3 regions of the Sphingomonas ginsengisoli (ex An et al. 2013) genome follow, and region 2 is predicted to be linked to each of the others. Evidence: predicted binding sites of a transcription regulator. Region 2 holds the regulator's gene; each other region holds the start of a gene.
The links. The regulator LexA, encoded in region 2, represses DNA repair genes until DNA is damaged. The targets are predictions, from matches to a motif close to GTTCCNCNCTTGTTCT.

Region 1 (4,591 bases), 400 kb from region 2:
GGCTTCACCCCCGAGCAGGTCTACGTCGCCGCGCTCGCCTGCTTCCCCGCGCCCGCCGGGCGGCTCGACCCGCGGCTGGCGGTCGAGTGCGGGGCCGAGATCCGCCGCCACATCGCGCTCGCCGCGCCCCAGCGCCTGCTGCTGCTCGGCGAAGGCCCCGCCAAGGCGCTGACCGGCCAGGGGCTCGTCCAGGCCCGCGGGCGCATCCACCGCATCGACCACATTCCCGCCGTCGTCACCTTCCACCCTCGCCAGTTGCTCAGCCATCCGCCCCACAAGGCGCATGCCTGGCGCGACCTGCTCCTGTTGATGAGCGAAGAGATATCATGAGCGTATCCATGAGCTTGGCCGCCGTCCTTCTGATCGCGGCGCAACCCGTCAACGACCCCCTCGCGCCCTTGCCTACCGGCCCGACGCTGCCCACCCCGGCGCCGACGCGAACGACCGCCCCGGCCCAAGTCATCACCGACCCGGTCAAGGTTCCGCTCCCTCCCGGCGAGCCGAGTGACGCCACCCCCGCCGAAGCCCCGCCGCCGACCGCCGTCGTGATCGCCGTTCCCAGGGACTGGCGCGGGGTGTTCGACGCCATCCGCCTCAACCAGTGGGCCGCCGCGCAGGCGGGCATCGCCGCGCTCCCAAAGAACATCCTCACCCCCGTCGCCAAGGCCGAGCTCTACACCGCCAAGGGCTCGCCCAAAGCCAGCCTCGACGCGCTCTACGACCTGCTGCTCGAAGCCCCCGACCTCCCCAAGGGCGACCAGCTCCAGCGGATGGCCGAGGCGCGCGGCGGGATCGACACCCCGCGGATCGCTCAGCGCTATGCGGTGGTCCCGCTCGGCTACGCCCCGCGCCGCACCCGCGCCCGCTCGGTCACCGGCGAGCCCGAGGCCGACAAGCTCCGCCTCGCGCTCGACCCACTGGTCAAGATCGACGACGCCGCCAATGCCGAATTGCTGTTCAACACCAGCGCCCCCCTGCTCTCGCCCGAGGCGCGGGCCGAGGCGGCGCAGCGGGTCGCATGGATCTATTACGTCCGCGGCGACGACCCCAGCGCCCGCCGCGTGGCCGAGGCGGGACGGCTCGGCGCCACCGGCGAGTGGGCGATCCAGAACGCCTGGGTGTCGGGCCTCGCGGCGTGGCGGCAGAACGACTGCCTCTCGGCCGCCTCGCTTTTTCGCATCGTCGGCGGCGGCGCCAGCGAGCCATCGCTGCGCGCCGGCGGCCTCTACTGGGCGGCGCGCGCCGAAATGGCCTGCCGCCACCCGGCCGAGGTCAATCCGCTGATGCGCGCCGCCGCGCAATATAACGAGACCTTCTACGGGATGATCGCCCGCCGCTCGCTCGGCATGGACACCAGACTCCCCCCGGCCGCCACCGCGGTCGACCCACAGGTCGAGAACCTCCCCAACGTCCGCCGCGCGGTCGAGCTGGCGCGGATCGGCGAGCGCGATCTTGCCGGCCAGTATCTCCGCTTCCAGTCGCGCCTCGGCCGCCCCGCCGACCAATTGAGCCTAATCAACGTCGCCCGCCGGCTCGAGCTCGCCGCGACCCAGCATTACCTCGCCCACTTCGGCCCGCCGGGGTCGCAGGTGCCGCCCGCCGCGCGCTATCCCGCCCCGTCGTGGAGCCCGCGCAGCGGCTGGCGGATCGACCCCGCGCTGGCGATGGCCCACGCGCTCCAGGAATCCTCCTTCCGCGCCGAGGCGATCAGCCCCGCCGGCGCGGTCGGCCTCATGCAGGTCGTCCCGTCGACGATGACCGTGCTCGCGCGGATCGGCAACGTCCCCACCGGCGACCTGCGCGATCCCGCCACCAACATCGAGTTCGGCCAGCGCTGGATCGAGGCGATGCGGGGCCGTTCCGAAACGCAAGGGCAGCTCCCCAAGGTCATCGCCAGCTACAATGCCGGCTCGCTCCCAGTCGGGCGCTGGCAGGTCAACGACCGCGGCGACCCCCTGCTGTGGATCGAGAGCGTGCCTTATTGGGAGACGCGCTTCTACATCCCCACCGTGCTCCGCAACATGTGGGTCTACGAGCAGCTCGACGGTCGCTCGGCCCCGACCCTGACCGAAATGGCGCAGCACAAATGGCCCGCCTTCCCGACCGCGAGCCGCCGCTAGCCTAGTTGCGGAACAGGTAGCTCAGCGGAAAGCCCGCGCGCCGCTGGCGGTCGCGGCGGCGGCGATCGGCGTCGTCGGCCCGGCGCTGTTCCTCGGCCAGGCTGAGGACTTCGAACGGCGCGGTGCCCTGGGGAAAAGGGTTCTTCACCCCCAAGCCCTTGAAGCCAAAGCATTACAGTTTCGAATCAGCTTCGTGGCAAATTGACGTTCGGCGCCTGTTCCCGCGCTTGTTCGCTCTTTGTTCTCGTCCTATGCTTATCCGATGCCAGCCGAGTCGCTCTCCGGCCGCGGGGCGACCCGCAATCTCACGCCCACCCGCTTCAACCTGGCGGAGCGGACGATCGAGGGCGACTGGCTCGACCAAGTCGAGGTGCTCGACGGCGTCGGCGTCCGCCGCACCACCGTCACGGTCGAGCGGCCCAAGACCATCCTCACCCGCAACCGCTCGCCCGACATCGGCTTCGACCGCTCGGTCAATCCCTATCGCGGCTGCGAGCATGGCTGCATCTACTGCTTCGCGCGCCCGACCCACGCCTATCACGACCTCTCCCCCGGCGCCGATTTCGAAAGCCGCCTGTTCGCCAAGCCCGACGCGCCCAAGCTGCTCCACGCGGCCCTGAGCCAGCCCGGCTACGACGTCGCCCCGATCGCGCTCGGCACCAACACCGACCCCTATCAGCCGATCGAGGAACGGTGGGAGATCACCCGCCAGATCCTCGAGGTGCTGATCGAGACCAAGCACCCCTTCACCATCACCACCAAGAGCGACCGGGTCCTGCGCGACCTCGACCTCATCGCCCCCGCCGCGCACGAGGGGCTGGCGGCGGTCGCGCTGTCGGTGACCTCGCTCGACCCCAGGATCAGCCGCACGCTCGAGCCCCGCGCTCCCGCGGGCCGCAAGCGGATCGCGGCGCTCAAAGCCCTTAACGAGGCCGGCGTTCCGACCCTGCTCGCGGTCGCCCCGGTCATCCCGATGATCACCGACCATGAACTGGAATCGATCGTCGCCGCCGGGGCCGAGGCCGGCGCGCGCGGCGGCTTCTACCTCCCTGTCCGCCTGCCGCACGAGGTCGCGCCGCTCTTCCGCGCCTGGCTCGACGAACATTACCCCGACCGCGCGGGCAAGGTGATGGCGACCATCCGGGCGATGCGCGGGGGCAAGGACAACGATCCCAATTTCTTCTCGCGGATGCGCGGCACGGGGGTCTGGGCCGACCTCCTCAAGACCCGCTTCGACAAGGCGGTCGCGCGCTACGGGCTCGGCACCACCCGCACCGTGCTTCGCCGCGACCTGTTCCGCCCGCCCGACGGCCAACAGCTTCGCTTGTTGTGACCGGCTGGCCGCATTAGGCAGGCGGGATGATCAAGCCCCTCACCGCCGCCCTGCTGGCCGCCGCCGCCGCTCCGCTCCTCGCCCAGACGGCGCCAGCCCCCCCGCCCCCGCCGGTGATCGTCCCCGCCCCCCTCGCCGCACTGCGCGACGATGCGCTCAACAACGACCACTATGCCTGGGACATCACCGAGGGACTGACGACCGAGATCGGGCCTCGTCTCGACGGCACCCCCGCCGAGGCCCGCGCGCGCGACTGGGCGGTCGCCAAGCTGACCGCGATGGGCTTCAAGAACGTCCGCATCGAGACCTTCCCGCTCCAGGTCTGGACCCGCGGCGCCGAGAGTGCCGAAATCCTAAGCCCCTTCCCGCAGAAGCTCGCCGTCACCGCGCTCGGCAACAGTGCCTCGACCGGCGCCGCCGGCGTGACGGGCGAGATCGTCGCCTTCGACAGCGTCGACTCGCTCCGCGCCGCCCCCGACGCCGCGGTGCGCGGCAAGATCGTGTTCGTCGACCACCACATGGCGCCGACCCAGGACGGCAGCAGTTACGGCCCCGGCGGCACCCCGCGCCGCTTGGGCCCGACGATCGCCTCGCAGAAGGGCGCGCTCGCGATCGTGGTCCGCTCGGCCGGCACCGACCACCATCGCAACCCCCACGCCGGGGTGCAGAACTTCGCGGACGGCGTCCGGCCGATCCCCGCCGGCGCGCTCAGCATCCCCGATGCCGAGCAGCTCGCCCGCATCCTCGCGCGCGGCAAGCCCGTCAGCCTCCACTTGACCCTCGTCAGCCAGGTCCGCCCGGGCCAGTCGGGCAACGTCATCGCCGAAGTCCCCGGCCGCGATCCCAAGCTGCCGCCGGTGCTGGTCGGCGGCCACCTCGACAGTTGGGACCTCGGCACCGGCGCGATCGACGACGCCTCGGGGGTCGCCATCGCCACCGCCGCCGCCAAGCGGATCATGGACGCCGGCCAGCCGCTGCGCACCATCCGCATCGTCTGGTTCGGCTCGGAGGAAACCGGGCTGTGGGGCGGGCAGGACTATCGCAAGCGCTATGGCCAGCAGCCGCACTGGGCGCTGCTCGAAAGCGACTTCGGCGCCGACCGCATCTGGCGCGTCACCTCCAAGCTCGGCGACCAGCG
Region 2 (4,591 bases):
TCTTCCAATTGCCGGCGACCAGCTTGCGACGCGTCATCCTACTTCTCCTCTGTTCGCCGCCGCGCCTAGCAAGCCCGCCATATTGAAGGGAAGCCGTCGGCTCTCTAAAGCCCCTGCCGACTTCTTTTCCGCAGACGCGAGCTTGCCCCTTCATGCTGTCCTTCTTTCGCCGCCTGTCCAAGTCCAAGGCGGGCGCCGCCATCGGCATCCTGTTCCTGGTCATCATGCTGGCGAGCTTCGCCGTCGCCGACGTCAACAACTTCAAGTCGTTTGGAACCGGCGGGTTCAACCAGGGCGTGCTCGCCAAGGTCGGCAAGGAGCAGATCACGGAGACCGAATTGTCGCAGACGCTGCAGCGCCAGCTCGCCCAGCTGCGCCAGCAGAAGCCCGACGCGACCTACGCCGACCTCGCCCCGCAATATGACCAGATCATCAACGGCCTCATTCAAGCCAAGACGCTCAAGGCGTATGCGGTGGCGCACGGGCTGATGCCGCCCAAGACCGCGATCGACGCCGAGATCGTCAAGATCCCGCAGACCCGCGGGCTCGACGGCAAGTATAGCGAGGCTTCGTATCAGCAATTCCTCCAGCAGCAGCGGCTGACCGATGCGCAGTTGCGCGACGAGATTGCGGTGCTGCTGCTCCAGCGGATGCTACTGGCGCCGATCGCGGGCAACATGCGGATGCCGCTGGGGGTCGCGCAGCCCTATGCCTCAATGCTGCTCGAGCAGCGCGAAGGCCTGGCAGCGCTGATCCCGAGTGCGGCGTTCAAGGGCGCCCCGCCGACTGACGCCGAGCTGCAGGCGTTCTACGCGCGAAACCGCGCGCGCTACGTCATCCCTGAGCAGCGCGTGCTGCGGCTGGCGCTGATCACGCCGGAAACGGTGGCGGGGGTCCAGCCGACCGACGCCGAGGTCGCCGCTTATTATCAGCAAAATGCCGCGACCTATGCCGGGGGCGAGAGCCGCGTGCTGAGCCGCGCCTCGATTCCGGACCAGAACCAGGCGAACCAGGTCGCCGCGCGGGCCAAGGCCGGGGGCAATTTCGCCGCCGCCGCGCAGCCCGCCGGCTTCTCCGCCGCCGACGTCAGCCTCGGGCCGCAGAGCCGCGCCGAGCTCGCAGCGCTCGCCGGTGAGCAGGTCGCCGCGGCAGTGTTCGCCGCCCCCGCCGGCGCGGTGGTCGGGCCGATCAAGTCGAGCACCGGCTTCGACGTCATCAAGGTCGAGCGGGTCGACCGCAAGGCCGGCAAGACGCTGGCCGACGCCAAGCCCGAGATCGTCGCCAAGCTGGCCGGCGACAAGCGCAAGAATGCGCTGACCGACGCGGCCGGTAAGATCGAGGACGGGATCGGCGAGAGCCGCACCTTCGACGAGCTGGCGCAGGCCAACAAGCTGCCGGTCACTACCACCCCGCCGCTGACCGCCACCGGCCAGTCGATCGCCCAACCGGCGTTCAAGCTGCCGCCCGAATATGCGGCGCTGGTGCTCAAGGATGCGTTCGGCATGTCTGCCGGCGACGACCCGATGGTCGAGACGCTGCCCAATGACGGGGGCTATGTCCTCGTCGCGCTGGGTCCGATCACGCCGGCCACCCCGGCGCCGCTGGCGCAGATCCGCGACCGGCTCGTGGCCGACTTCGTCGCCAAGCGCGCCGAGGACGCCGCCAAGACCGCCGCCGTCGCGGTGCTGGCCAAGGTCACCCGCGGCGTGCCGCTGCAGCAGGCGCTCAAGGAACAGGGGATCGCGGGCGTGCCGGCCCCGGCGCCGCTCAAGGTTCGCCGGATCCAGCTCGCGCAGCTGCAGGGCCAGGTGCCCGCGCCGCTGCAGATGCTGTTCAGCCTGACCCCGGGCAAGAGCCGGATGGTTGCCGCGCCGCAGGGCCAGGGCTTCTTCATCGTCCAGCTCGACAAGACCATCCCGGGCGATTCGCTGACGCAGCCGGGGCTGATCGGCCAGACCCAGCGCGATCTCAGCCAGTCCGGCGGCGAGGAGATTGCGGTGCAGTTCCTCAACGCCGCGCAGAAGGAGCTGGGCGTCAGCCGCAACGAGGCGGCGATCGCCGACGCGCGCAAGCGGCTGCTGGTCGGCGGCTGAGGCTGACTTGCCGCGGCTGCTGGTCGTCGACAATCACGACAGCTTCAGCTTCACGCTGGTCGATTATCTGCTGACGCTCGGCGCCGCCGTCGAGGTGGTGCAAAGCGACCGGATCGGCGTCGACGAGGCATTGGCGCGTGAGGCCGACGGGGTGCTGCTGTGTCCCGGTCCCGGCCGCCCAGAGGAGGCGGGCTGCTCGGTCGCACTGGCGCGGGCGTGCATCGACCGACAGGTGCCGCTGCTCGGCGTGTGTCTCGGGTTGCAGGCGATCGGGCTGGCGTGCGGCGCGACGGTCAGCCGAGTGGCGCCGGTGCACGGCAAGGCCGGGCCGGTCACGCACGACGGCTTCGGCTTATTCGACGGCCTGCCCTCCCCGCTCACCGTGACGCGCTATCATTCGCTTGCGCTGGCGGCCTTACCGGCCGAATTGAGGGAGACCGCGCATTCGGCCGATGGGGTGATCCAGGGTGTGGCGCACGTGTCGGCGCCGACGCACGGGGTGCAATTTCATCCAGAAAGTGTTGCCAGCGAGCATGGTCACGCATTGCTCGGCCGATTTGTTGCCATGTGCGGTTGACAAGCCACCGAAACGTTCCATAAGCGTTCCCCGTCTGTTCACGATGGAGCCCCCGGGCCATGCTCACGGTCAAGCAGCGCGAGTTACTGCAGTACATCCACGAGCGGGTCAGCAAGACCGGGGTTTCGCCCTCGTTCGACGAGATGCGCGAGGCGCTCGAGCTCAAGAGCAAGTCGGGGGTCCATCGGCTGATCTCGGCACTCGAAGAGCGGGCGTTCATCCGCCGCCTGCCCAACCGCGCCCGCGCGCTCGAGGTGCTGCGCATGCCCGACCAGCCGGGCGCGACCGCCGCTGCGTCTGCCACTGCCAAGGCGCCCGAATTGAAGCCGGTGCGGGTGCCCGCCAACGACACGATCGAGATTCCGCTCCACGGCCGGATCGCCGCCGGTACGCCGATCGAGGCGCTGCAGGGGACCGAGCAGTTCGCGGTGCCTGCCGCGCTGCTTGGTCCGGGCGAACATTATGCGCTCGAGGTGTCGGGCGATTCGATGGTCGAGGAAGGCATTCTCGACGGCGACTATGCGCTGATCCGCAAGGTCGACCAGGCACGCGAGGGCGAGATCGTGGTCGCCCTGATCGACGGCGAGGAAGCGACTCTGAAGACCTTTCGCCGCGAGGGTAAGATGGTCCGGCTCGACCCTGCCAACGGCGCTTATTCGCCGCAGCGCTACGAAGAGAATCGCGTGCGCATCCAGGGCCGGCTGGCCGGCCTCATCCGGCGCTATTGAGCGTCATGCAGGACGCCCGCATCGACTATGTCGAGTTGCCGTCGGCCACGGCGCACGAGCTGACGCGGGCGTTTTACGCCAAGGCGTTCGGCTGGGCGTTCGCCGACTACGGCCCCGACTATAGCGCGACCAGCAACGGCACCACCGACGTCGGCCTGCAGGGCGATCCTCACGAAGCGCTGTCGGCACCGCTGCCGGTGATCCGCGTCGCCGACCTCGACGCTGCCTTTCAGGCGGTGGTCGCCGCCAACGGCCTGATCGCCCGCCCCATTTTCGCCTTCCCCGGCGGCCGGCGATTCCACTTCATCGATCCCGGCGGCAACGAACTTGCCGTGTGGAGCACGAGCTGACGGTCAGCCCTTGCGGCGGGCCATGAAGGCAAGGCGCTCGAACAGCATCACGTCCTGCTCATTCTTGAGCAGTGCGCCGTGGAGCGGGGGAATGGCCTTGGTCGGATCGCGATCCTGAAGGATGTCGAGCGGCATGTCCTCGTGGAGCAGCAGCTTGAGCCAGTCGAGCAATTCGCTGGTCGAGGGCTTCTTCTTGATTCCGGGAACGTCGCGGACGTCATAGAAAATCTCGAGCGCCTTGCCGACGAGGATCTTCTGGATGCCGGGGAAGTGGACCTCGACGATCTTCTCCATCGTCGCGCGGTCGGGAAAGGCGATGTAGTGGAAGAAGCAGCGGCGCAAGAAGGCGTCGGGCAGTTCCTTCTCGTTGTTCGAGGTGATCACCACGATCGGGCGCTCGGCCGCCTTCACCGTCTCGCCGGTTTCGTAGACGAAGAACTCCATCCGATCGAGTTCGGTCAGCAGATCGTTGGGGAATTCGATGTCGGCCTTGTCGATCTCGTCGATCAGCAGCACCGGCAGCTGCGGGGCGGTGAACGCCTCCCACAATTTGCCGGGCCGGATGTAGTTGCGGATGTCGTGAACCCGCGGGTCGCCGAGCTGGCCATCGCGTAGCCGCGCCACCGCGTCATAGTCGTAGAGGCCCTGGGCGGCCTTGGTGCTCGACTTGATGCTCCAGGTGATGAGCGGCGCGCCCAAAGCCTTGGCGATCTCTTCCGCGAGCACGGTCTTGCCGGTCCCAGGCTCGCCCTTGACGAGCAACGGGCGGCGCAGGGAGGCGGCGGCGTTGACGGCGACCTTGAGGTCGGGGGTGGCGACGTAGTCGGCGGTACCTTCGAAGCG
Region 3 (4,591 bases), 1.4 Mb from region 2:
GAAGGAGGATTGTAGCCAGTAAGCTGGCCGCGCACTCTGTGCCGCAGACGCTGACCGTACACATCCTTCGTCAGGAAGCTGACGACTACAGCAAGGTTCTGGAATCGCGTCATGAGATAGCTTTTTGCTATCCTGCTGAGTTGTGGTTCCCGTTCGCGCGCAGCTATCGCGGCCGCTACTATCTTCGCCGAACACCGGACACGCGCTACGTGATCGCATTTTACCCCCGCACAGTGGATTAACGATGTTCTCCAAAATCCTCATCGCCAACCGCGGCGAAATCGCGTGCCGGGTGATCCGCACCGCCAAGCGCATGGGCATCAAGACCGTCGCGGTCTATTCGGACGCCGACGCCCGCGCGCCGCACGTGAAAATGGCGGACGAGAGCGTCCGGCTCGGCCCCGCCCCAGCGAGCGAGAGCTACCTCAAGGCCGAGCTTATCATCGATGCCTGTAAGGCGACCGGCGCCGAGGCGGTGCATCCGGGCTACGGCTTCCTGTCCGAGCGAACGAGTTTCGCCCAGGCGCTCGCCGACGCGGGCATCGCCTTCATCGGACCGCCGCCCAACGCCATCGCCGCGATGGGCGACAAGATCGAATCCAAGAAGCTGGCCAAGGAAGCCGGCGTCAACGTCGTCCCCGGCTATCTCGGCGATATCGCCACCACCGACGAGGCGGTGAAGATCGCTTCCGACATCGGCTTCCCGGTGATGATGAAGGCGTCGGCCGGCGGTGGCGGCAAGGGGATGCGGCTGGCCTGGTCCGAGCAGGACGTGCGCGAGGGCTTCGAGGCGACCAAGCGCGAGGGTCTCGCCAGCTTCGGCGACGACCGCGTGTTCATCGAGAAGTTCATCGAGAGCCCGCGCCACATCGAGATCCAGCTGCTCGGCGACCAGCACGGCAACATCGTCTATCTGAACGAGCGCGAATGCTCGATCCAGCGCCGCCACCAGAAGGTGGTCGAGGAAGCGCCCTCCCCCTTCGTCACGCCCGAGATGCGCAAGGCGATGGGCGAGCAGGCGGTCGCGCTCGCCCGTGCGGTCGGTTACTACAGCGCCGGCACGGTCGAGCTGATCGTCTCCGGCGCCGACATTAGCGGCAAGAGCTTCTACTTCCTCGAGATGAACACCCGTCTCCAAGTCGAGCATCCGGTGACCGAGGAGATCACCGGCCTCGACCTCGTCGAGCAGATGATCCGCGTCGCCGCGGGCGAGCCGCTGTCGTTCACGCAGGCCGACGTGAAACTGAACGGTTGGTCGGTCGAGAACCGTGTCTACGCCGAGGATCCCTATCGCGGCTTCCTGCCGAGCACCGGGCGGCTGGTGCGCTACCGGCCGAGCACGCCTGAACGCACCGCCACCGAAGTCACCCGCGTTGACGACGGCGTGGTCGAGGGCGGCGAGGTCAGCATGTTCTACGATCCGATGATCGCCAAGCTGATCACCTGGGCGCCGACCCGCGAGCAGGCGATCGACGCGCAGGTCGTGGCATTGGACGGGTTCGACATCCAGGGCATCGGCCACAACGTCGATTTCCTCTCCGCGCTGATGCAGCACCCGCGCTTCCGCTCGGGGGAGATCACCACCGGCTTCATCGCCGAGGAATATCCCGACGGCTTCCACGGCGCTCCGCTCGACGACAAGCTGACCGCGGACTTGAGCGCCATCGCCGCCTTCATCGCCGCCGCGCACGAGCGGCGCGGGGCGCTGATCGACGGGCAACTCGGCCAGTCGGTCGCGACCAACGAGGACCATGTCGTCCGCCTCGACGGCGGCGCCGAGCATCGCGTGCATTTCGAGCTCGACCGGGTGGTGGTCGACGGAGGCGCCGCCCTCGCCTTCGACGCCGATTACCGACCCGGGCAGCGCAAGGTGGTGGCGCGGATCGGCGACCGCACCCGCACCGTGCTGGTCGCGCGCGACGGTCGCTCGTGGAAGATGACCACGCGCGGCGCGACGCACCGGGTGGCGGTGATGACCCCTCTTGTCGGCGAACTTGCCCGGCACATGATCGAGAAGGTGCCACCCGACCTTAGCCGCTTCCTCCTCGCGCCGATGCCCGGCCTGCTCACCCGGCTCGATGTCAAGGCCGGCGACAAGGTCGAAGCTGGTCAGCCGCTGGCGGTGGTCGAAGCGATGAAGATGGAAAACATCCTCCGCGCCGAGAAAAGCAGCACGGTCAAAGCCACGCCCGTCGCCGCCGGCGAGAGTCTCGCCGTCGATCAGGTCATCGTCGAGTTTGAGTGAGCAAGATCTCTATCTGCTGATCAATGTGAATGACCAGCCACGAGCAAGAGTGCCAGGCCATTCCCAACCACCCGCTCCGTCGAATCGACCGTTCTGGACCTAATGTCTGTTTCTGTTTTGTTCCTACCCGTTACCGTGCGGGGAGGGAGCTAGACGATGCCCGCATGGTCGACCGAAGTTGGACGAGAGATGGTGCTGGCGGCATCCGGCTTTGGTATCAGCCTCAACCAACTGCAATTGCAAAAGCTGATTTATATCGCGCATGGCTGGTGCCTCGCGTCGACTGGCGAGCCGTTGACCGGTGATCGCCCTGATGCGGACAAATTCGGACCGGTGTACGCCCGCTTGGCTGAACTGCTCAGACCTACGCGTCTTGAGCCCGTGACCATCGCGTCATTCGCTGCCGTCGAACTTGGCCAGGCCGACGCATCCGAAATGGAACTAATTGCGCTGACCTTACGCGAATATGGTTCGTTGAGCACCGCACAGCTTGCTGTGGTGACGCAGGGTCAGAACACGCCATGGTCTTCAATTTACGCCAATGGTTCGGGCGAGGGTCGCGACATTCCGCATGCGTTGGTGCGGAATCAATTTCGTGAACTTGGAAGAGCCTCAGGCTTCCAAGCAGCCGCTCGCTGAGACGCTGTCCGTGCAGGCTCGAGGCCTGCTGTCCGCGCCCGCACATACCGCTGAGGACGAGGCTGAGCGGGCGCGCATCTTATCTAGCGAAACGGACAACGCCGCTACTGCACCTCCTACGAAAGTGAAAAGCTTCAACGCGTCGGCCTGGTTGGCCCGCCTCATCGACCGCACTCTGATGCTTCTTGCGGCACTCGTTTTTGCTGCGATGATATCTCCGGATCGACGCCCGCCGGCCGAGGTTGTCATTAGCCTTGTTGCCTTGGTCGGCGTTGGTTTGAAGGCCTTCGCCAGCATCAACGAAGGCTTCGTCAAAAGCTAAACGACCCTATGGGCAGTCGACTTGATTCGAAAAAGAACGTTCAGTCGGTCGACGCGGACGCTGTCGGATTACTCCGCGACTTGCGCGCCGAGCGCTTGCGATTGGGCTTGGCCTCGGTGGCGTGCGAGAGGCTAGCCAGAAGCTCTTCGGCAGGGCGGGCGTTTCCCCTCTTGCGACCGAACAGCGCGCGCGGGCCGGACAGGAACAATCTTTCCATAATGGAGAGAAAAGCACGGGAAACTTAGGAAAAGCTTAAGCCAGCAATTGTCGCTGCCTCACTTCTCGCTCAGGCGGAGGTAGCGCCATCGATGGTGACGCAGGCGCCGTTCACGCCGCCGCTGTCGGGATGGCACAGGTTGAGGATTGCCCGTGCCACCTCCTCGGCGCGGATCAGTCGGCCGTTGGCGTTGGTCCGCGCCAGCAGTTGCCGGGCCTCGTCGACGCTCTTGCCCGTCGCCCGCGCGATGCGGTCGGCGCTCTCGTCGACCATCGGCGTGTCGACGAAGCTCGGGCAGATGGCGTTCACCGTCAGCCCGGTGCGCGCGAACTCGAGCGCGAGGCTGCGGGCTAATCCCACCGCGCCATGCTTGGAGGCGACATAAGGCGCCGCCATCGCCGCGCCCTTCAGCCCGGCGACCGAGGCGACGATGATCAACCGTTTGCCCGGCGCCAGAAGGTCAGGAAGCGCGAGCTGCGCTCCGTCGAACAGCGCGGTCAGGTTGGTGGCGATGATCCGGTCCCACTCGCTTCGCTCGGTCCGCACGAATGGCCGACTGTCGCCGATGCCCGCATTAAGGATGACGATGTCGAGCGGCCCGTTCGCCTCGCGCGCCGCGGCAAAAGCGCGCGCCTGCGCCACGGGGTCGGTGACGTCGCAGACGATCGCCCGGCCGCCGGTCTCGCCGGCGACGGCGCTCAGCGGCTCCTGGCGTCGGCCAAGCAGCGACAGTCGCGCCCCTTCCGCCGCCAACGCTTGCGCCGCGGCGGCGCCGATGCCCGTGCCACCACCCGTGATCAGGGCATGCTTGCCGCTCAAAAATCCCACCATTCCGCCCTTCCTGTCGACTGCCCGACACTTGTGATTCGAATAATTTCGTCCGGTTCAAGACGTGGTTAGCGAAAAATTACCTCGGCTGGCCGGCAAAAAAATTCGCTTGGTCGACGGTGAAATTAAAAGGCGTTCATCATCGCCCCGCTTTGTGACGGCGCGATTGCAATCGCCCGATCCGCTGCCAGCCTCCATTCATCGCCCGACGGGGGTCGCGGCGACCGGGAGGTAACTTCATGACCTTATGGAAGTATGGAATGGTGGCTGCGGTTGCGGTCACCGGTGCAGGGATGTCCAGCGTAGCGTCGGCCGCGCCGATCGAGCGGAGCGGAAACGG

Region 1: the regulator LexA is predicted to act here: its motif matches at 2,350-2,365, upstream of GCU42_RS02525 (PA0069 family radical SAM protein).
Region 3: the regulator LexA is predicted to act here: its motif matches at 2,354-2,369, upstream of GCU42_RS08505 (Panacea domain-containing protein).

The regions. Positions count from the first base shown of each region.
Region 1 covers NZ_CP045434.1:518,832-523,422, reverse strand. The annotation lists gene GCU42_RS02535 (uracil-DNA glycosylase) at 1-330, shown strand, start outside; gene GCU42_RS02530 (lytic transglycosylase domain-containing protein) at 339-2,120, shown strand; gene GCU42_RS14945 (hypothetical protein) at 2,122-2,268, opposite strand; gene GCU42_RS02525 (PA0069 family radical SAM protein) at 2,383-3,453, shown strand; gene GCU42_RS02520 (M28 family peptidase) at 3,480-4,591, shown strand, end outside.
Region 2 covers NZ_CP045434.1:120,168-124,758, reverse strand. The annotation lists gene tpiA (triose-phosphate isomerase) at 1-37, opposite strand, end outside; gene GCU42_RS00620 (peptidylprolyl isomerase) at 153-2,093, shown strand; gene GCU42_RS00615 (anthranilate synthase component II) at 2,101-2,670, shown strand; gene lexA (transcriptional repressor LexA) at 2,730-3,398, shown strand; gene GCU42_RS00605 (VOC family protein) at 3,404-3,748, shown strand; gene GCU42_RS00600 (AAA family ATPase) at 3,752-4,591, opposite strand, start outside.
Region 3 covers NZ_CP045434.1:1,765,562-1,770,152, forward strand. The annotation lists gene GCU42_RS08500 (acetyl-CoA carboxylase biotin carboxylase subunit) at 245-2,245, shown strand; gene GCU42_RS08505 (Panacea domain-containing protein) at 2,402-2,884, shown strand; gene GCU42_RS08510 (hypothetical protein) at 2,847-3,206, shown strand; gene GCU42_RS08515 (SDR family NAD(P)-dependent oxidoreductase) at 3,493-4,254, opposite strand; gene GCU42_RS08520 (S53 family peptidase) at 4,545-4,591, shown strand, end outside.